4 regions of the Staphylococcus sp. GDY8P57P genome follow, and region 3 is predicted to be linked to each of the others. Evidence: riboswitches for the same ligand, from Rfam matches in the RefSeq annotation. Region 3 holds a riboswitch; each other region holds the start of a gene.
The links. Region 3 has a riboswitch for S-adenosylmethionine ahead of KA878_RS07410 (aminotransferase class I/II-fold pyridoxal phosphate-dependent enzyme). Riboswitches for the same ligand answer to the same signal wherever they lie in the genome.
Positions count from the first base shown of each region.

Region 1: it holds a riboswitch for S-adenosylmethionine, as region 3 does, so the genes downstream of both, KA878_RS02535 (methionine ABC transporter ATP-binding protein) here and KA878_RS07410 (aminotransferase class I/II-fold pyridoxal phosphate-dependent enzyme) in region 3, are expected to answer to the same signal.
Region 2: it holds a riboswitch for S-adenosylmethionine, as region 3 does, so the genes downstream of both, metK (methionine adenosyltransferase) here and KA878_RS07410 (aminotransferase class I/II-fold pyridoxal phosphate-dependent enzyme) in region 3, are expected to answer to the same signal.
Region 4: it holds a riboswitch for S-adenosylmethionine, as region 3 does, so the genes downstream of both, metX (homoserine O-acetyltransferase MetX) here and KA878_RS07410 (aminotransferase class I/II-fold pyridoxal phosphate-dependent enzyme) in region 3, are expected to answer to the same signal.

Region 1 is NZ_JAESLK010000006.1:16,606-21,987, reverse strand. Features, by position in the region: gene KA878_RS02555 (CsbD family protein) at 278-472, opposite strand; gene KA878_RS02550 (hypothetical protein) at 630-794, shown strand; gene KA878_RS02545 (MetQ/NlpA family ABC transporter substrate-binding protein) at 1,011-1,826, opposite strand; gene KA878_RS02540 (methionine ABC transporter permease) at 1,847-2,542, opposite strand; gene KA878_RS02535 (methionine ABC transporter ATP-binding protein) at 2,535-3,560, opposite strand; SAM riboswitch class I at 3,647-3,752, opposite strand; gene KA878_RS02530 (thioredoxin family protein) at 3,810-4,106, opposite strand; gene KA878_RS02525 (toprim domain-containing protein) at 4,099-4,485, opposite strand; gene gcvH (glycine cleavage system protein GcvH) at 4,676-5,056, opposite strand; gene KA878_RS02515 (arsenate reductase family protein) at 5,171-5,382, opposite strand, start outside.
Region 2 is NZ_JAESLK010000004.1:11,055-16,436, forward strand. Features, by position in the region: gene KA878_RS01695 (aldo/keto reductase) at 1-816, opposite strand, end outside; gene KA878_RS01700 (NERD domain-containing protein) at 1,036-1,944, opposite strand; gene metK (methionine adenosyltransferase) at 2,040-3,236, opposite strand; SAM riboswitch class I at 3,352-3,462, opposite strand; gene pckA (phosphoenolpyruvate carboxykinase (ATP)) at 3,628-5,220, shown strand; gene KA878_RS01715 (alpha/beta hydrolase family protein) at 5,282-5,382, opposite strand, start outside.
Region 3 is NZ_JAESLK010000019.1:101,324-106,705, reverse strand. Features, by position in the region: gene KA878_RS07415 (D-lactate dehydrogenase) at 1-545, opposite strand, end outside; gene KA878_RS07410 (aminotransferase class I/II-fold pyridoxal phosphate-dependent enzyme) at 579-1,739, opposite strand; SAM riboswitch class I at 1,819-1,926, opposite strand; gene KA878_RS07405 (phytoene desaturase family protein) at 2,007-3,512, opposite strand; gene KA878_RS07400 (phytoene/squalene synthase family protein) at 3,522-4,379, opposite strand; gene KA878_RS07395 (glycosyltransferase family 2 protein) at 4,400-5,382, opposite strand, start outside.
Region 4 is NZ_JAESLK010000036.1:28,179-33,560, reverse strand. Features, by position in the region: gene KA878_RS10910 (DHH family phosphoesterase) at 1-1,433, opposite strand, end outside; gene KA878_RS10905 (YybS family protein) at 1,461-2,387, opposite strand; gene metX (homoserine O-acetyltransferase MetX) at 2,510-3,478, opposite strand; SAM riboswitch class I at 3,548-3,649, opposite strand; gene KA878_RS10895 (AzlD domain-containing protein) at 3,750-4,079, opposite strand; gene KA878_RS10890 (AzlC family ABC transporter permease) at 4,076-4,771, opposite strand; gene serS (serine--tRNA ligase) at 5,283-5,382, opposite strand, start outside.

The sequences.
Region 1 (5,382 bases), on a different contig from region 3:
CCACCCCTATTTTATAATTTGATTATAATTTAAAACAAAATGCGTTGTAATACTTTTTAACTAGATTTTTAAATATTTTTTTATTTTCTTAAAGTTTTATTACAAAATAATAGTGTCCCTATTCATAAAGTTTCCTATACTAATGACAAAGACAAGTAATGTATTAAATCACAAATGATTCTATAAACTTTCCCTTAAGCATACGTCGCAACACAAGTTGCTTGGATATGAAAAAAAGCGCAAGTGCTTAGCACTTGCGCTTCGTCTTATAAACAAATTATTTATTATCGTTGTTACCTTTTACTTTATCGATAACATCGTTTGCTTTTTCTTTAACGTTTTCAACAACTTCTTTAGCTTTACCAGAAGCTTTGTCGCTTTGACCTTCTTTTTCTAAATCTTTATTGTCAGTAGCATTACCAACAGTTTCTTTTAAATTACCTTTTGCTTGTTCAAATTTATCTTCAGCCATTTGAGATTCCTCCTTGATAGTCTGTATATCTTGTATAGTAATAAATACCACACTATAACATGTTTAAACATTATATTCGTAAAAATTTAATTTTTTCATTCTACAATGAGTTCAATTATAATGATAATGAAATAAATCAATTTAAGGAGTGGTTATAATGAAATTCATTAATTTTACCGCAATGACTAAAAGTGGCCTCACTAAAAAGGTAAATCGTTTCTTAGAAGAAAATCCATACATCGAAGTTATAAAATTTGACTATACAATGGGATCTGGCGGACAAGGTGTCGGCATACTGTATAAAGATAGAAAATCTTTCTAAATTAAAGGAGTGGACAGAATTCTTTTAAAATTCGTCGTCCACTCCTAGCTTGCTTTACTTGAAGCATTTCTTAATGAAATTCTCTTTGGTAGGGCTCCGCATCCTCAAGGTTGACTAGAACTGAAAAAGTTTAATTTAAGCGCTTTTTCAGTTCAGTCAGCTACTATGAATTTGCAAAATAGCATCATTATATTATTGATGTCCTAGCCTCTATGCTTACTTCGCTGGTACAACTGCACCTTTGTATTTATCTTTAATGAAGTCTTGAATCTCTTTAGATTGTAATACTTCCATTAAAGCTTTGATTTTTTCATCATCCTTATGTCCTTTTTGAACTGCAATTAAGTTTGCGTATGGGTTGTTGTTTGCTTTTTCAACAGCAATTGAATCTTTTTGTGGACTTAATCCTTGATCAATTGCATAGTTAGAGTTGATGATTGCAGCATCTACATCTTCGTTTTGATAGATTTTTGGAAGATATTCTGCTGATTGTTTACTGTTAAATTTAATGTCTTTTTTATTTTCAGTGATATCTTCGAATTTAGCATCTTCGATTTTTACACCTTTTTTGATTTTAATTAATCCTTCATCAACAAAGAATTTTAAGAAACGACCTTGCTCTGCTGGGTTATTTGAAACATATACTGTTGCACCTTTAGGAAGGTCTTTTAAACTTTTATATTTTTTAGAGTAAACAGCCATTGGTTCTAAGTGAACTTTACCTGCATCTTCAATTTTGTATCCTTTTTCTTTACTTTCAGTTTTTAAGTAAGGTACGTGTTGGAAATAGTTCGCGTCTAGTTCACCTTTATCTAACAATTTGTTTGGTGTTGTGTAATCGTTAATTGTTTTAATTTCTAGATCATAGCCCTTCTCTTTAAGTAAAGGTTTCGCTTTTTCTAGAATTTCAGCGTGTGGTGCTGGAGATGCACCTACAACGATTTTCTTATCTTTGTCACCACTACCATTGCCACAAGCTGCTAAAACGACAGTTAATGTTAGTACTAAAATTAAGCTTAAAAGTTTTTTCATTAAATCATTCCTCTTTTCTTTTAGCGTTTGTCAATTTTATTTGTAATCCAATCCCCAATAAATTGGATTATAAATACGATAATTAAAATAAATACAGTTGAAACTAAAATGACATCATTTTGGTTACGCGTAAATCCTGTTAAGTAAGCTAAGTTACCTAAACCACCTGCACCAATAACACCTGCAATTGCAGTAGATCCAACTAATGCGATTGCTGTTACGGTAATACCTGAAACGAGTGCTGGCATTGCTTCTGGTAATAGTACTTTACGAACAACCGTCCAAGTACTTGCTCCCATTGACCAAGCCGCTTCTATAACACCTTTATCTATCTCTTTAAAAGCAATTTCAACTAATCTTGCATAGAATGGCGCTGCGCCGATGACTAATGCTGGTAAAGCACCCGTTGGACCACTGATTGTTCCGAGTAAGACACTTGTAAATGGAATTAATAACAAGATTAAGATGATAAATGGAATTGCTCGGAACAGGTTAACTATAAATGAAACGATACTATAAAAGACTCTAGCACCTTTCGAATTACTCTTGGCTGATAGAAATAAAAGTACACCTAAAATCAAACCAAAAATAAATGCGAAAATCGTCGACACAATAGTCATATAAAGCGTTTCATAAATGGCTTGCCATACTTCTGGCCACTGGACGTTAGGCATTGTAATCATCTCTTTAAAAATATCACCGTATGATTTATCCATGCTTAACCACCTCCACATTTACATGTTGCTGATGTAAATCTTCTTTAAATGTCTCAAATTCTGTTTCAGCAATATGTGGTATGTGAACCACTAAGAAGCCTACTGCACCGCCACGTGTGTTTTTAATATTTGCCTCAAGAATATTGATATCAATGTTATGTGTTTTACTTATGTACGAAACAACGGGTTCTGTCGTATTATCACCATTGAAATTAAGTCTAACGATATAAGCATCTGAATCTAACGGTTCAAGATGTTGGATAGATTCTTCAAAATCATCATCTAAATCATCTTTCACGAAGCGTTTAGTCACTTCGTGTTGTGGATTTTCAAATACTTGCGTTACTTTACCTTGCTCTATCACACGTCCGCTTTCCATAACTGCTACTTCATCACAAACACGTCTGATAACGTGCATTTCATGTGTGATGATCACAATTGTAAGATTTTCGCGCGCTTTAATCTTTAACAGTAAGTCTAATATTTCATCTGTTGTTTGTGGGTCTAATGCACTAGTAGCTTCGTCACATAATAGAACATCTGGTGCGTTTGCCAAAGCTCGTGCGATGCCGACTCTTTGTTTCTGACCACCTGATAATTCAGAAGGATAAGCATTTTCTCGTCCCTTCAAACCAACAAGATCAATTAATTCTCGTGCTCTTTCAATTGCTTTACCTTTAGAGTATCCTGCAATTTCTAACGGGAACATAATATTGCGAAGTACCGTTCTTGACCATAATAAGTTAAAGTGTTGGAATACCATACTTACTTTTTGACGTTTTTTTCTTAATTCTGCTTTTGAAAGTTTGTTAATATTATCGCCATCTATAATAATATCGCCAGATGTAGGCGCTTCTAGATTATTGAACATTCTAATTAACGTACTTTTACCAGCACCAGAGAATCCGATAACTCCAAAAATAGAGCCCGTTTCTATATTTAAGTTAACGTGATCAACTGCTAGTACATCCTTATCTTTTGTGTGATAGCGTTTAACAACTTGATTTAACTCAATCACGTTTAGTGCCTCCTTAAAATTCATTATGTAATTAAAAAAATGCTTTCTCACTTTAGATTAAGTTGAGAAAGCATTGATTCATCTTTCTCTCATCTTCTAAAGTAATTAACTTTATGTGAATTGGCACCATTTCTAATATTAGACGGTTGCCGGGCTTCATAGGGCACATCCCTCCACCTCTCTTGATAAGAGTTTTCGCACTATTTAATTAATTTATATCCTACCATTGCACTATAATTTCGTCAACAATTATTTTAATTTTTCTAACAAATAAGGTACAGATTGAAATGCATAAATTCTATCTACCTCTATGTCCTTATTCATAACAATTAGAACAGGTACTGACATAATTTTGTTACGTTCACTATATTTAGGATGGTAATTCAAATCGATTTTTTTAACGGGTAAATGTAGTATTTCATTCGCAATATCGAGCATTCGCTCAGACATTTTACATGTACCACACATCGGTGTGTATCCGAAAATGAGGTGTTTATCTTTATTAAAATTCTCACTAATATCTTCAATTTCTATAGATTTACTCATGCATGATTACTAACCTTTCAGTCGTTAAATTGGGAATTAGACGTTTTTCTTTACGTACTGTAAAGCCATGTTTACTCAATACATGCGCAAGATAGTTCTTGGGACATCTAGCAACTTCACAATATGTTTTATCAACATAAATGTGTTCACATTCACTAAGATGACGTTTAAACCACTTTCTTATCTTTTCACCTTCGTCATCTGAATCTGCTAGCACAAAGACTTGCTTGTCATATAATGTTTCAATCATGTCATCTAATTTATCAATACTCATTGTACCATGCGTACAAATAATATTGATAGGTTCAGCGATGACTTGTTGTACTCTCTTCTTATCAGATTTGCCTTCAACAATTATAACTTTATTTAAAATTGCCATGTTAATCCACCTTCTAAGTCGATAATAAACAATCAGTTACTTCTTCACAGAACGCGCATACCTTAAACATCATTTACAATTACTTAACAATGTACGCAATTATAGACGCCATACCAAACTGAGATGATTACTTTATAGATAAAAAGACAAAATAAAAACTCCATGATCGCAATCAAGGAGTTTAAATTAATTATTCACCAATCATTTCTTTATATTGATCAGCTGATAATAATTCATCTAATTGACTTTCATCGCTAAGTTCAACTTTAACCATCCATGCTTTCTCATATGGTGATTCGTTAACAAACTCAGGACTATCTTCTAATTCTTCATTTGATTCTACAACTTTACCAGATACTGGCGCATATAATTCAGAAACAGTTTTAACTGATTCTACACTACCAAAAGTATCCCCTTCGTTGATTTCATCATCAACTTCTGGTAATTCAACAAATACGATGTCACCTAATTCGCCTTGTGCGTATTCAGTGATACCAATTGTTACTGTGTTGCCTTCAACTTTTACCCATTCATGTTCTTTTGAATATTTTAATTCGCTCGGTACTGCCACGAGAATCCCCTCCTAAAAATAATTACAATTTAATGATGCCATACAGTAAGGTTTCATTCAACTATTAAAGTAAAAGTTACAATAATTTATATAAATAAAATTTGTAATTTTAAACTATAACCAAATTTCTTTGTATTGATCTTCTTTAAATCCTAATGTGATGTTTTCTCCAGAAATAGCTAGTGGTCGTTTAACTAACATGCCATCAGAAGCTAATAGATTTAATTTTTCATCAGTAGATAAATCTTTTAATTTATCTTTTAAACCTAATTCTCTATATTTTGCACCATGCGTATTAAATAGTTTATTAACTTCTACACCTGTTT
Region 2 (5,382 bases), on a different contig from region 3:
TGGATCAGGACCAATACGTTGGTCTTTATTTAAATTGTCAATTCGTTCCATTTGTTCATCAGTTAATTCAAAGTCAAAGACATTGATATTCTCTTCTATTCTTTGTGGCGTGACTGATTTAGGAATCACGATAACACCATGTTGTATATTCCATCGTATCACGACTTGAGCTGCAGTTTTATTCACTTCTTTACCAATTTGGTTCAACGTTTCATCATCTAAAATTTGAGCATTCATAAATGGTGACCATGACTCCATGTAAATATTTTGCACTTCTAAATATTTACGTAATGCCTTTTGCGTGAAATATGGATGAAATTCCACTTGGTTGATCACAGGTTTGATAGAAACTTGAGCTAGTAATGCTTCAAAGTGTTCTGCATTAAAATTACTTACGCCAATATTTTTAACCTTATCATCTTTATATAAATCTTCCATACCTTTCCAAGTATCTATCATGATTGCCTCATTCGTACCAGGCCAATGCACAAGGTATAAGTCTAAATAATCCAAGCCTAGCTTGTTGATGCTTGTTTCATAGGCTTTTGCTACATTTTCTCGACCAAAATCTTCAAAATATAGTTTAGATGTAATAAATAAGTCTTTACGTTCTAGACCTGTAGCAACTAAACCATCCTGGATTCCTAAACCGACTTGTTCTTCATTACCATAAACTTTAGCTGTATCAATACTACGATAACCAGAAACGATTGCGTGTTTAACTGCTTCTCTACATTCATCATTATTTTCTACTCTAAACGTTCCAATACCAACTTTAGGCATTGTGTGACCATTGTAAAATTCAATTGTTTCCATTCACGGTACCCCTTTTCTTTAAAATATGTATTATCTTATTCCCTTATTTAAACCATTTAAAAACGGGAATGGAACAGAATTCTTTTTAAATTCGTCGCTCCACTCCCGCAAGAATAACAATAATCGAGAAGCGCTTAATTTAAGCGTCTTTTCAGTTCAATCAGTTACTGCGAATTTGCAAAGTAGCTGATTGATATGTTTGTTATATCAGATTAGAAATTAATTAAATGATTCAATTTTGTCCATAACATCTTGTAATTCATCCACATTATATTGAATACGTCCATGGAACACAAACTTATTGAAGAACTCATCTAATTGATCAGGTCCTACGAGTACTTTAACACTTGAACTTTGTGCATAATTTGAAATTGTGACGTCTCCATCATGTTTCGGATTGAAATATAAAATCGCTGTTGGCGTATATTTCGCACCCAACTGAGTTTGTAAATCTGACGCTAATTTCTCTATCGCAGCAAGCTGTTCAGAATAATTAACGAATGACAATGACGCTTTATCCTCATTTTGATCAAGTACTAACGTTTGTGGTGACTTAGCATCTAAATCTAACGTGTTAAAGATTTGTTCCATCATTGGTAATTCGTTAAATTGATTACCACTTATGCCTTGATATACATGTCCTTTTAATAATTGCGAATCTATAATATATAGACCAGTACGTGTAAGTACAAGGTGACTAATACGTTCAATATCATTAAACTCATTACTTGGAAGGAAGATATTTGCCATGATATGCATATCTTCAGGTCTGATACGTTTTTCTTTTACTAAACGCTCTCTAATACCAATTAAACGCATATCTGTCACATATTCACTTTTATTCTTAGAGAATAGTTTTAAGGCATCAATTTCACGGTCTTTACCGCTGACAGTTGCATCAAAATCTTCTTTTTGTTTAGTAACTTGCTTTTTATTTTGTATGCGCTCTTTTTCAAGTGCTTCGTCATGAGACGCTTTCATTTGTTTTTCTTTGAGATCATATTCTTCTTTTGTCTTTTGTTTAATATTATTTTTACTTTTAAGTGTAACTAAAAATAGAATTAAACAAATCGCTGCAACTACAATAGCTATGATTAAACCAATTTCAATTGGTCCAAGTGAATTCATTAAATCAACGCTCCTTTAATCTATCAGTATGTCTAATTATAATAGAAACAGTCCTTAATTTCGACAATTTCTTATAATATTATTTAAAGCGTTTATTAACTTTGAACAGCATCTTTTAATACGTTCACTTTGTCTAATTTTTCCCAAGGTAATAGTACATCAGTTCTACCAAAGTGACCATATGCTGCTGTTTGTTTATATATAGGATGTTTTAAATCTAACATTTTAATGATACCTGCTGGTCGTAAATCAAAGTTTGCTCTAACCGCTTCAACAAGTTGTGCTTCTGAAACTTTACCTGTCTTGAATGTATCGATTGAAATTGAAACTGGTTCAGCAACTCCAATTGCATATGCAAGTTGTACTTCACATTGATCTGCCAGTCCTGCAGCAACGATATTTTTCGCTACATATCTCGCTGCATAAGCTGCTGAGCGGTCTACTTTAGTTGGATCTTTACCACTGAAGCAACCACCACCGTGACGTGCATAACCACCATAAGTATCAACGATGATTTTACGTCCTGTTAACCCTGCATCGCCTTGTGGTCCACCGATAACAAATCTTCCTGTTGGATTGATAAAGAATTTAGTTTCACTATCAATTAAACCTTCTGGTACTGTTGGATAAATGACATGTTCTTTAATATCACTTTGGATTTGCTCTAATTCAACATCATCCGCATGTTGAGATGATACAACAATCGTATCAATACGTTTAGGTTTATCATCTTCATCGTATTCTACTGTAACTTGAACCTTACCATCAGGTCTTAAATAATCTAGAATACCATCTTTACGCACATCTGATAAACGCTTCGCTAATTGATGTGATAAAAAGATTGGTAACGGCATATATGTTTCTGTCTCATTAGTCGCATAACCAAACATTAAGCCTTGGTCACCCGCACCTGTAGCTTCAATTTCTTCTTCAGAAATATCATTTCTATATTCAAGTGCTTTGTCAACACCTTGCGCAATATCCGGTGACTGTTCATCGATTGCAGTTAATACTGCCATTGTTTGGTAATCATAGCCAAATTTAGCACGCGTATAGCCAATACCTTTAATTGTTTCTCGTACGACTTTGGGAATATCTACATAAGTAGAAGTTGATATTTCACCTGAAATGAGCGCCATTCCAGTTGTTACAGTTGTTTCACAAGCGACACGTGCATTGGGATCATCTTTCAAGATTTCATCTAAGATAGCATCAGACACTTGGTCAGCAATCTTGTCAGGATGTCCTTCTGTTACTGATTCTGAAGTAAATAAACGTTTATTGTAAGTCATGATTTGCTCCTTTTACCATTGTATTTACGAAAATTCTCTTTAAAATGTGAGCTCAAAAATAAAAGAGCCTTCTTCACTATTCAAGACAGAGAGAAGGCTCTTAAACGTCCATTCGCTCTTATCGTTCAGACGATTATATGTCTGCAAACGGTTTGGCACCTTTCTTTTAAAAAAGAGGTTGCTGGGTTTCATTGGGTCCATGTCCCTCCACCACTCAGGATAAGAGAATCCGTTAAGAACTATACTACCTAATTCACCAATTAATGTCAATTTTGTTTTTACATGTTTTTTTGTCTTTTCCAGGTGGAATAATTATGGCATTATGTTATACTATTTTCATGTAAAGGCTTACAATATTGAATTTCTATAACACACGCTGGAGGGATTGGGTATGTCAGTAGATACATACAGCGAAACACCTAAAATTAAAAAATTATTAGAAAAAGAAAGCTCTCTTTTTCAACTCTCAACAACTCAACTTTATTACAAAATAATGGGTAATAAAGAAGGAGAATTAACTGAACTTGGTGCGATTAATGCGAGCACTGGTAAATACACTGGACGTTCTCCAAAAGATAAATTTATCGTTACAGAACCTTCTTATAAAGATAATATTCATTGGGGAGATATTAACCAACCTATCGATGAAGAAACTTTCTTAAATCTTTACGCTAAAGTTTTAGACTATCTTGATACAAAAGATGAACTTTACGTTTTTAATGGCTATGCAGGTAGTGACAAAGATACACAATTGAAACTTACAGTTATTAACGAACTTGCATGGCACAACCTTTTTGCACAAAATATGTTTATTCGCCCAGATTCTAAAGAAGAAGCAAGTAATATTAAACCTAATTTCACTATTGTTTCTGCACCTCATTTTAAAGCTGACCCTGAAGTTGATGGTACTAAATCAGAAACATTTGTTATCATTTCATTCAAACATAAAACGATTTTAATTGGTGGTACTGAATATGCTGGCGAAATGAAAAAAGGTATCTTCTCAGTAATGAACTATTTACTACCAATGCAAGACATTATGAGTATGCATTGTTCTGCTAACGTTGGAGATAAAGGGGACGTTGCTTTATTCTTCGGATTATCAGGTACAGGTAAAACAACGTTATCTGCAGCACCAGATAGAAAATTAATTGGTGATGATGAGCATGGTTGGAATAAAAATGGTATTTTCAACATCGAAGGTGGTTGTTACGCTAAAGCAATCAATCTTTCTAAAGAAAAAGAACCGCAAATTTATAACGCGATTCAATACGGCACTATTCTTGAAAATACTGTAGTTAACGAGCGTGGCGCCGTTGACTTTGATGATAATTCATATACTGAGAATACCCGTGCAGCTTATCCAATTCATCACATTGATAACATTGTTCTACCATCTAAAGCAGCTCATCCTAATACAATCATTTTCTTAACAGCTGACGCATTCGGTGTATTACCACCAATTGCTAAATTAACTAAATCACAAGCGATGTACCACTTCTTAAGCGGCTTTACATCTAAATTAGCTGGAACTGAGCGTGGCGTTACAGAGCCTGAACCTTCATTCTCTACATGTTTTGGTGCACCATTCTTACCACTTAATCCTATTAAGTATGCAGATTTACTAGGTGAACTTATTGATAAACATGACGTTGATGTATACTTAGTTAACACTGGCTGGACAGGTGGTAAATACGGTGTAGGTAGACGTATCAGCTTACATTACACTCGCTATATGGTAGATCAAGCGATTAAAGGTAAATTGAAAAACGCTAAATTTACTAAAGATGAAAAATTCGGTTTAAGCATTCCTACAGAAATGGAAGACGTACCTAAAACAATACTCAACCCAATTAATGCTTGGAGTGATTCAGACAAATATCGCGCTCAAGCCGACGACTTAATTAAACGTTTTGAAGAAAACTTCAAAAAATTCGGTCCAGAAGTTGAAGAAATTGCTAATACAGGTGGCTTTAATAAATAATTAAATGGTCACATTCAAAAGGCAACGTACTTGGTAAAATTAACCAAGGTACGTTGCCTTTTTATTTACCCTCACATTTCGACATCCAATGATGTACATAGTTAAGTGCTTTTTTCATAGCTGGTGGTCTAGGCACATGACCTTCATCTATTTGATAAAACG
Region 3 (5,382 bases):
TCATTTGGAAATGGATCATAGGCAACAACATGACTACCATACCCTTTGGCAAAGATTCTTGCTGCAATGGAACCAATACGTCCAGTTCCGATAACCGCAACAGTTAAATCACTGATTGAACGTGACAAGATTGAAGGTTCCCATCTAAAATCATATGCTTGAAGTTTACGTTGAATGTCATTTTGATTTCTAACAATATTAATTGCTTGTGTCACGGCAAACTCTGCAATAGAACTTGGTGAATAAGACGGCACATTAGATATAATGATGCCGTATTGTGTAGCTAAATTTAAATCATACGTATCAAACCCAGCACTACGTTGCGCAATATGTTTAATCCCGAAACGTTGAAGTTTCGCAAATATTTCTTCAGATATTGGATGTTGTTGAGATAAAGATAACCCATCAAATCCTTGAACACTATCCACATTACCTTCCGTCAATATCTCTTTGTTTAATTCTATTTCAACCTTATGCTGTTCTGCCCATTCTTCAATATAAGGAATATCTTCATCACGTACACTCATCATTTTTATTCTAGTCATTATCTATCATCCTTTCTCATGTTCGTCTTAGTGTTATACGTTATACAAATTAGATAACGATGCGAGTCGATTCGCCGCTTCAATCAATAAATCATCCTCCAGTGCCAAAGAAATGCGCACATAATGACGTCCATTTTCTCCAAATGGAATACCTGGTGCTACTAGGATGGACTGCTCTTTTAATAAATATTGTTCGAACGATTCACTATCGTAACCCGGTGGCGTTTGAAGCCATGAATATATACCACCTTTAGAATGCACAAATGGCAAATTCGCTTCCTTTAATCGCTTCTCAAAAGCATCACGACGTCGTTTAAATGTGTCATTTTGTTGATCCAAAAAGGCATCATAATGATTCAACGCATACGTTGCTGCATCTTGAAGGGCACCAAACATACCCGCATTCGTATGTGTCTGATATTTCTTTAGTGCTTGTATCATGTCTTTATTCCCTACCGCAAAGCCTACTCTGAAACCTGACATGTTATACCCTTTTGACAATGAAAAAATTTCAATGGCTACTTCCTTTGCAGCTTTAGAAGCGAGTATACTCGGGTTCTTAGCATCGAAACCAAAAGCACTATATGCAAAGTCATGAACAATCTTTGTTTGCGTACCTTTAAATCTTTGAATAGCTTCATCAAATACCGCTTTAGTGGCCGTTGAACCTGTAGGATTATTTGGGTAAGTTAAATAAACTAATGACGTGTTCGCTAATGTTTGTGCATCTACTTTGCGCCAATCTGGCAAGTAATCTGGTGGGTCCAAATTAAGTGGTACTGGATTGGCATCAGCAAGCAAGACACCAGCGAGATAATCTGTATAACCAGGATCTGGCAACAACACATTCTCTCCAGGATTCACAATACATGTCGGTAATGCCACTAAACCGTTCTTTGTACCATAAAGTATGCACACCTCGTCTTCTTTATCTAACGTGACACCGTATTGGCGTTGATAAAAATTAACAATCGCTTCTTTAAATGATGCTTTACCATGAAAGGCACCATACTTTTGATTCTCTGGAATTCGAACTGCTTCTGCAAAATGATCAACAATACCTTTAGGCGTTTCACCATCCGGTATACCCACTGCCATATTGATTAACGGCAATGGACCATGTTCAACTTTGCGTCCCATTGTCTTACCAAAGTAACTATCTGGAATATGCGCTAGCTTATTTGAAATTGTCATGATTTACCCCCTTACAAAATTAAAAAGCTATATATCACGCTCAAAAGAGAGTGACATATAGCTTAGTTTATAACTATGACACTTATCTTTGAGGTATACCTCTTTGGAATTAGCACAGTACTTTTATCTTTTAAGTCTGTTGCTGAAGTTTCATCGGGCCAAATCCCTTCACTTCTCTGGATAAGTCTATTGAATTAATATTTATTGTATCAGTTCAATAATGATTGTCAATATTTATAATTTTCTGATTCATTTACTTTATGGAGATTATACACCATGATTAATATCTTCAAGCATTGCTTCTGCCGTAATTTTAGCACTCGTTAGAACGATTGGTACACCTGCCCCCGGATGTGTACTTGCACCTGCAAAGTATAAGTCTTTGTAGTCTCTTGAAACATTGGCTGGTCTGTAATAATTACTTTGTGTCAGCGTTGGCATGAGTCCAAATGCTGAACCGAACTTAGCATTGTAGCGTTGCTCAAAATCAAGCGGTGTAAAAACTGTTTCAGATACGATATCTCGACGGACATCTTTAAGTGCTTCAATCGTTTCAAGTTTGTTATAGATGACGTCTTTCGCCTTCTCGACTATTGTAGGGTCATGCCAGTCAATTTGGCCTGTTTTTAATTCTGGGACTGGCATCAATACGTACATGCCTGTCTGATCCTCAGGTGCTAATGCTGCATCTTCTACAGATGGGAAGTAAAGGTATAATGATGGATCATCTGGCATCTTTCCACTAAAGATATCATCAATATTACCTCTAAAATCTTTAGCAAATACCACGTTATGGACATGCAATTTATCACGTAATTGACGATTAATACCTGCATAAATTAAAAATGCTGAACATGAATAATCCATGTTATCCACCTTTTCAGGAGAATAGCGCTTTAATGGCGCGTGCTGAGGCATGAGATGTTGTGCCACATATGGGAAGTCGGCTGTACATAGTACTTTATCGAAACGTCGAATATCACCATTAACACGTAAGCCATCTGCACGCTTAAATTTAGGATCAATGATGATCTCTTGCACGTCTGCATTGAGTTCAACATTGACACCATAGTCTTGACCAAGCTGTAATAAGCCTTGGGCTAAGCCATACATGCCACCTTTGATATAATGGACGCCATGAACCATCTCAATCATAGGAATAATAGAGTAAATTGATGGGCCTTGTTTCGGATCAATACCGATATATAATGTCTGAAATGCAAGTAGCTTGCGTATTTTTTCATTAGATACATAATTATCTATTAATTGATCCGCATTGTTAAACGTCTTCAATTTAAGTCCACGATATAACGTTAACGGATTATAAAATTCGCTTGGCTTACGGAACGTGCGCTCAAGGAAATATTTACGCGCTACCTCATATCGTTTATATATATCCGTTAAAAACTGCATAAACCCTTGCGTTGAGCCTGGCTCTATCTCTTCTAGCGTCTGGCTTAGTTGTGCCAAATCCGTCGATACACTTACTTTATCTTTATCTGAGAAATAGATATCAAAAATATGTGTGAGTGGTTTCATATCGACATAATCTTCGAAACGTTTACCACATTCTTCAAATACTGCTTTATAAACATCTGGAACCATCACTATGGTCGGTCCCATATCGAAGGTAAAACCATCCTTCTTAAATTGACTCATACGGCCACCGACTTGTTCATTCTTTTCAAAAATGGTTACTTGATGACCTTGCGCGGCCAATCGTGCGGCAGCTGCTAAGCCGGTAACACCAGCACCTACTACTGCTATGTTCATACATCTCACCTAATCTTTATATTTTTTCTTTAAGTTGCGGTAGATTTTATGTTTTTTCCATTTAGAAACATATGCGCGTTCTTTCAATGAATATGATGATTTACGTACCTCAGTTAGTATACCGCGATAGACTTGAGCTGCTAACTCAATAATCATACGAGATTCTTCATTATAAACATCGAGATGATTCAATACCATATCGTAGTTATTATCCGCTAGTGTCGCATAGAATTCCCAAATTTTGATGTAATTGTCAGAGGGTTGATTGCGTTCCATTTCATCTGCAATTGAAACATTAAACTCATTTAAACGTGCTTTACTAAAGTAAATACGCCCGTTTCGATAATCTTCACCAACATCACGTAGTATATTCGTTAGTTGAAGCGCCTCACCTAATTGCTTACCATATGCATAAGCTTCGTCTGACGGTGGCGTTGCCAAAATAGGAATTAGTAATACGCCGACTGTTCCTGCTACCCCATAACAATAATCGAGTAGACCACGATCTGTTTCAAACATCTCGAAGTGTTGATCGGCTTCTACGGTATCAATTAAGTCGTAGAGGGCTTGGTAATTCATTTGGAAATGTGTCGCTGCATCAGCAAAAGCCGTCATAATGCGTGCATCACTTTCAAATGTCGTTATTGTTTGATGTTCAATAGATTCAACATCACGATGAATCTTATGTAAATAATCCACGTCTTGATGTACATCGATACTATCATCAACGATTCTGCAAACAGCATAAATTGCCCATATTGCGCGTCGCTGTTGCTCAGGTAACATATCAAAAGCATATGAGAAACTCTTAGAGTAATCTTTCATAATTTGATGACAATATTGATAATTTTCTTCTAATGTGCTCATGGAGAACCCCCTGCTAAATATTATTTAATATTAAATCGTCGTCCTTTCCATTTTACCTGTTTTGTGTAATGGATGTGACGAAATGAATTGATAAAAATTAAAATAAACACTAAAAATAATATTGGATGACAAATCAAGACTAAAAGCGAAAAATTACCTACTCTACGATGTAAACGGCTGAATTGTAGTGTATACAAGCCATAAGATAGTAGCGCTCGTCTAAATGACAATCCTTGTTTAAATAAACTGAGTATGAATGCACTGAATGAAGTGATACTACCTATCATCCATAACATGATTAACATCATAATATGCGGTTGTGTTGACGATGCACCTACCGCCAAGTGCTTCGTCCATCCTTCTATGAGCGTTTGAACGCCTGATTGGTACATTCTAAAATTAACGTAGCCCTGACCTTCAAATTGAGTCACTGGCAACTGGCAACGTTGAAACGCTTTGCCTAAAGCAAATCCTTCAATGATTTGTGACGCAGCGTTTTTATGGCCTTGTGTCTTAATATAATCCGCTTTGTTCATGACGGTTACCGGGCCAAATGCTAATGCATCACCCTTTGCTTTAGCTAAAGTTGAAAATGTATTTGTACCTACAATTGTCATTAGATTAAACACTGCTGATAAGTGTTCATAAGGTTTCCGCACACTGTGATACGGTTGAATACTTAGTAAACCACGATAGTGTTGTTGTGCATAGGTCTGAATAATTGCTTCTAATGCATCATCATTTTGTAATGTTACATCTGCATCCATAAATATAATGATATCTGATGTTGTGTGGTTAACACCTTGATAACATGCATATGACTTACCAACCCATGTAGGCTCATTGCTATCATATGTCACATTATACACGTTTGCGCCCATTTTTCGCGCAATTTCAGCAGTGCTATCATTTGAATCATCATCCATGACGATACATTCAACTTGTAGTGACTGTTGTGACAAACTATGTAATAACTTTGGCAATCTTTTTTCTTCATTACGCG
Region 4 (5,382 bases), on a different contig from region 3:
GTTGGTTGATATTCTAATAACTCTGTCACAAGTTCTGCTGTCGAACTTGCGTAAGGTTCCATATAAACTAATAACGGGTTAGAAATAAAGCTTTCTCCTCGTCTATGATGGTCAATGACCACTTTACGGTTAGCTTTATTTAAAATGTTCTCATCTAATACCATCTCTGGTTTATGTGTATCCACAACGACGATCGTAGATTTAGATGTCATCATATCCCAAGCTTCATCTGATGTGACGAATCGCTCTTTCAATTCTGGTTTCTTATCGATTTCATCCATTACACGACGTAATGTTGGATCAATATCTTCCTCATTCAAGACTACGTAGGCTTCTAAGTTATTCATTAATGCGAATCTTGATACACCTATCGCTGCACCAATCGCATCTAAATCGGGACGTTTGTGTCCCATAATAATTACTTTGTCGCCTTCGGTTAAGATATCCTTTAATGCATGAGAAATAACACGCGCTCTTACACGCGTACGTTTTTCCATCGGGTCAGTCTTACCGCCATAGAATCGTACATTTCCGTTCATATTTTTAATTGCTACTTGGTCACCACCACGACCTAATGCTAAATCTAAACCAGATTGTGATAACTCACCAAGATCAATTAAGTTCTCAGTACCTTCACCGACACCGATACTCAATGTTAATTGGGCACGGTAACCAACACTTTTTTCGCGTAGTTGGCTAAGAATTTCAAAGTTCGATTCTTCAACTTCGGCTAATATTTTTTGATTTAAATACGCAACGAACTGGTCAGAATTATAACGTTTGAAGAAAATATTATATTCTGATGCCCAACGACTAATCACTCGTGTTACCATTGAGTTGATTTCAGAACGTTGTGTGTCGTTCATATTTTGCGTGATTTCATCATAGTTATCTAAGAATAATGTTGCAATAATCGGTTTTGATTCTTCATATAGTTCATTGGTATGCACTTCATCTGTGATATCAAAGAAATATAGACAATTTTCCTCTTCAGAATGACGTACATGGTAATGATATTGGCCATGTTCGATTTCGACTTCTTGCACCTTTTCCAACTGCTTTAAAATATTCGGAAAAACTTCATTGACTGGTTCTGAGATGACATTCGTTTCTAAGTGTTCAGACATGTACTGGTTAATCCATTCAATATGATCATCAGCATCAAGAACGACCATGCCAATTGGCAATCGTTTAATTGCCCTATTGCTTCCAGCCGAGATATGACCACTTAAATTATCCACATAATTATCCATTTTCAACAAGGCCTGTCTTACTAATACAATGCCAATAATAATCATCACGACTAAAATAGCTGCTGCAATGGTCGCAACTAATGGTTTAAAGATAAACCATACTACGACAAGTGCAATTGAAGTAAGTACCATTAAAATAAATGGTATGAGTAATGCCTTCTTAGTGGATTGACGGTTCATTATTCCACCTCTATTCACTTTTTAAAGTCATTTTTTAATCATTCGTTTTAAATTAATTCCTAAATCAAGTACACCAAGTAATGCAATGATATGTGTTGCTGGTGTAATAATTGTCCCCACAACCATCAGCAATATCGTTACAACATTTGGAATACGTTTTGCTTTACCAAAGAAATGAATTAAACTCAATCCTTGGATATACATCAGTAATGATAACACAACTTCGAAATTTAATACGATGCTTTGGAAAGTACTTGGCCCTGTTGCGAACATTACGCATAATAAAACAACCATATAAACCCAAAGTAATGAACGGTTAAGCTGCCAAGCAAATAATGGTTTAAAAATTGGTGTAGCTACTTTAAATTTACGAAGAATTGGAAATGTAATAATTATGTTAATTAAGACTAAAATAAAGACTATAACGATTATAAAACTTGGAAGTTGGACTGCCATTTGACGGAACCCTTCTTCAAGAATCGTTTTATAATCTGATTCTACGCCTGTCGTTACAACCGCATTGTGCATTGCATCTTTGAAAGGCTTAATTAATGTCGTAGCGCTAGGTATCTTTTTAAACGTTTGTAATAGCATAAATGCGACTAAAGTAAATATACTTAAATATGTTGTAGCTATAAATAAGATGCGTTCTTTAGAGGCACGTTCTTTCAATAATTGGCCAATAATAAAGCTAAGCATTAAAACTAAAATCATGGCACTTAATACAAATGTATTACCCAATAATGTGGTAAGAATAACTGTGATTAGCGCTCCAATTCCAAATGATGGAATAGATTTATTCCATAAAATAATGCCTGGAATCGTAGCGAATAAACATAGAATCAGCCCTAGTATTGGTAATACATACGTAACTAAAGCAACCATAACAAGTGCAATTGTTCCTATAATTGTTGCTTTAGGATGTACTTTTGAAAACACATTCGCCACTCCTATACTTTTTTGACTATAACCTCTATTTTAACCTCTAAGCAAAATTAAAACAAATTGTGAAGATTGAGTAATATACGATTCCATCATTGCGTGTTTTCTTCTATATTCTAACTTACCCGCTTCATCTATTTTCGTTTGAAGTTCGTTACTTTAAGAAAATGATATAAGTTCGGTGCCCAGTCATTGAAATTTAATAAAAAGCCATCATGACCTACATTATCTGGAACGAAGAAATGGCGATGATATTTAAAACGCTCCCCTACTGCTCTCACTTGATCATCTGGATATAATAAATCATCCGTGAAGCCCATAGTTAAAACCTTTGTATCTAATGATTGATAAACATCATCCACATTTGTACGTCCACGGTCAACATTATGACTATCTAATACATTTAACATTGTCAGGTAGCAGGATAAATCATAAGTTTCTTTAAATTTATTACCTTGATGTCGTTGATAGCTTACAACTTCGTCGGGTGAAAAGCGTTGATCATAACTTTTAGATGACCGATACGTTAGAAATCCTAATTGTCGGGCAATACTAAGGCCTTCTTTGCCGCCAAGATGAATCGCCTCACGTGCAATTTCGTTGAACGCACGACTATACGATGATGTTTTATCCGTAGCCGCTAGAATAACCGCCTTATCCACTTGAAATTGATGGTTGTAGAGCAGTTCCATAACTTGCATACCACCTAAACTACCACCAATTAAAATATTAATCTTGTTGAAACCAAGCGCTTGAATCCCCATTTCAATTGCTTTCACAATATCCCTCAACGTTAAATGCTCCGGAAAATTAGGATCAGTTAAAGGAGAACTTGAACCAAAGGGGCTACCGATGACATTGAACGTAAGAAATTGATAATCATAAATCGGCATATAACCGCCATCTATGATTTCACGCCACCAACCAGGCGCATCATCTGTGCCATATGTTAAATGATTACCAGTAAGCGCATGGCAGACCACAACGAGTGGTTGCCCCGCATAGCCCACATGTTCATAACGCAATTGTAAGTTTTTAATCATTTCGCCTGATTCAGTTGTAAAAGGTCCTAAATTTAATGTTTCTACCGTGTAATTGGTCATGCGGTTACCTCCTTTGAATACTAAAAAAATCGCCTATACTCTTCAAAGTATGAGGCGATTCGTCTCTATTACTTATCATTCGAGTATCTCGTTGGTCGTAGCACCGTGCGTATGCATCGCCGGTTGCTGAAGTTTCTTAGGGCCGTGTCCCTCCACTTCTCTTAATAAGTTCTATTATCTCTATTCATTTACTTATTCAAATTGTAATTTGAATTTATTGTATCTAATTGTATAGCTAACTTCAATCGTTAGCTATTGGGTTCTGCCTTTTCTAAAAGAAAAAACGTAGGCCTGCAATCAGCACAATACCTACTAGAATGGTTGTAGTCAGACTACGCGTGAAAAGTGCAATAAACACCGTTGGAATCGTCACAAGAATAAACGGAATATTAAGGGTGTATCCTGCTACACCTTCCTGTTGTACGATAATGCCATCTAATATCAGTGCTGTAAATAATGTAATTGGAATAAATGATAGCCATTTAATTACCGTTTCTGAGAGTTGAATACGTGAAATCATTAAGAATGGAACTACTCGAATGATTAACGTTACAAGTCCACATAACACGATTAAGATAAACATATGCCAAGATGTTGTCATTTATCCATCACCACCCCTAATGTTGCTGCTAGCATCGATGCAATCAGAATTGCAACGTATGATGGCATAAACCAACTTAAGCTGAGCATCATCACGATAACAAATACGATAAGTACAAGGTATATGCGTAGTTTAGATGATGTGATTGACTCAAATTGTGCCATGGTTAAAAAGATAAACATTGCTGTAATCGCAAAATCGAGACCCAACATGTCTGGATTAGAGATATATTTACCAAGTAATGCACCAACAATACTGGCTAGTGCCCAAAATGCATATGCGGTTAAATTTAAGCCATGTAACCACCGATCGTTTATCTTCTCCCCTTTTAAATGCGGTGTGATAGCGACGCCAAATGTTTCATCTGTCAAAATTGAAGACAGACCTAGACGATTCCAAATACCATAGTCTTTATAATTGGGTGCTAACGTCATTGATAATAGGAAGAAACGTGAATTGACAATCAATGTTGTAAGAACAATAGCAGAAATCGGTGTGCCTGTAGCAACGAGTGCACAAATAATAAATTGTGCTGCGCCAGCATAGACAAGTAAACATAATAATAGTATTTCAATGATACTAAAATGTTGTGACGCAGCTACAATGCCAAACGATAAACCAATCCCAACGTATCCTAACAAAGTAGGTATACATTCTTTAACGCCTTGCTTAAACGTCACATGTGATGTCATCTTTGTAACCTCCCTTTATGCTTAATATTTTAGAACAGTATTTTATTAATAATTTTAGTCTAATATACGGATGCTAGAGTGGCAACAACGTTAGACATAGAGTTGTGTGATGTTAGACTAACAGAATACTTAGAACTACTGATTTAAAGGTATATCTAATGTGTCTATTTTTTGACAACAAAGCGTATATTACACCTCTGAAAGTAGTCTAAATCCATCCTTTTTACTTCATCACTTTATTAAGAAAAAGTGAATTTTTAACATGATTGATTGTATATTCAAGACATCATAGACCACAATTCAATGTAGTTTCATTGCAGCATTCCTGCCACCTATTCACTTTGTTTATGACATTCATATTGGTTTAACACCATAAAAAGAGAGCTGAAAAAGTGTTATATAAACACCTTCTCAGCTCAGTCAGCTACTGCGAATTTGCACTGTAGCTTTAGTATATTATCGCTTATTCCGTACTCTATAAATTAACGTTATAAGCTAACTAATAATCGAATTAGTCGTTAACTGGACGGATTTCAGTTTTACCACCCATGAATGGTACTAATGCTTCAGGAATTGTAATTGAGCCATCTGCATTTTGGTAGTTTTCAACG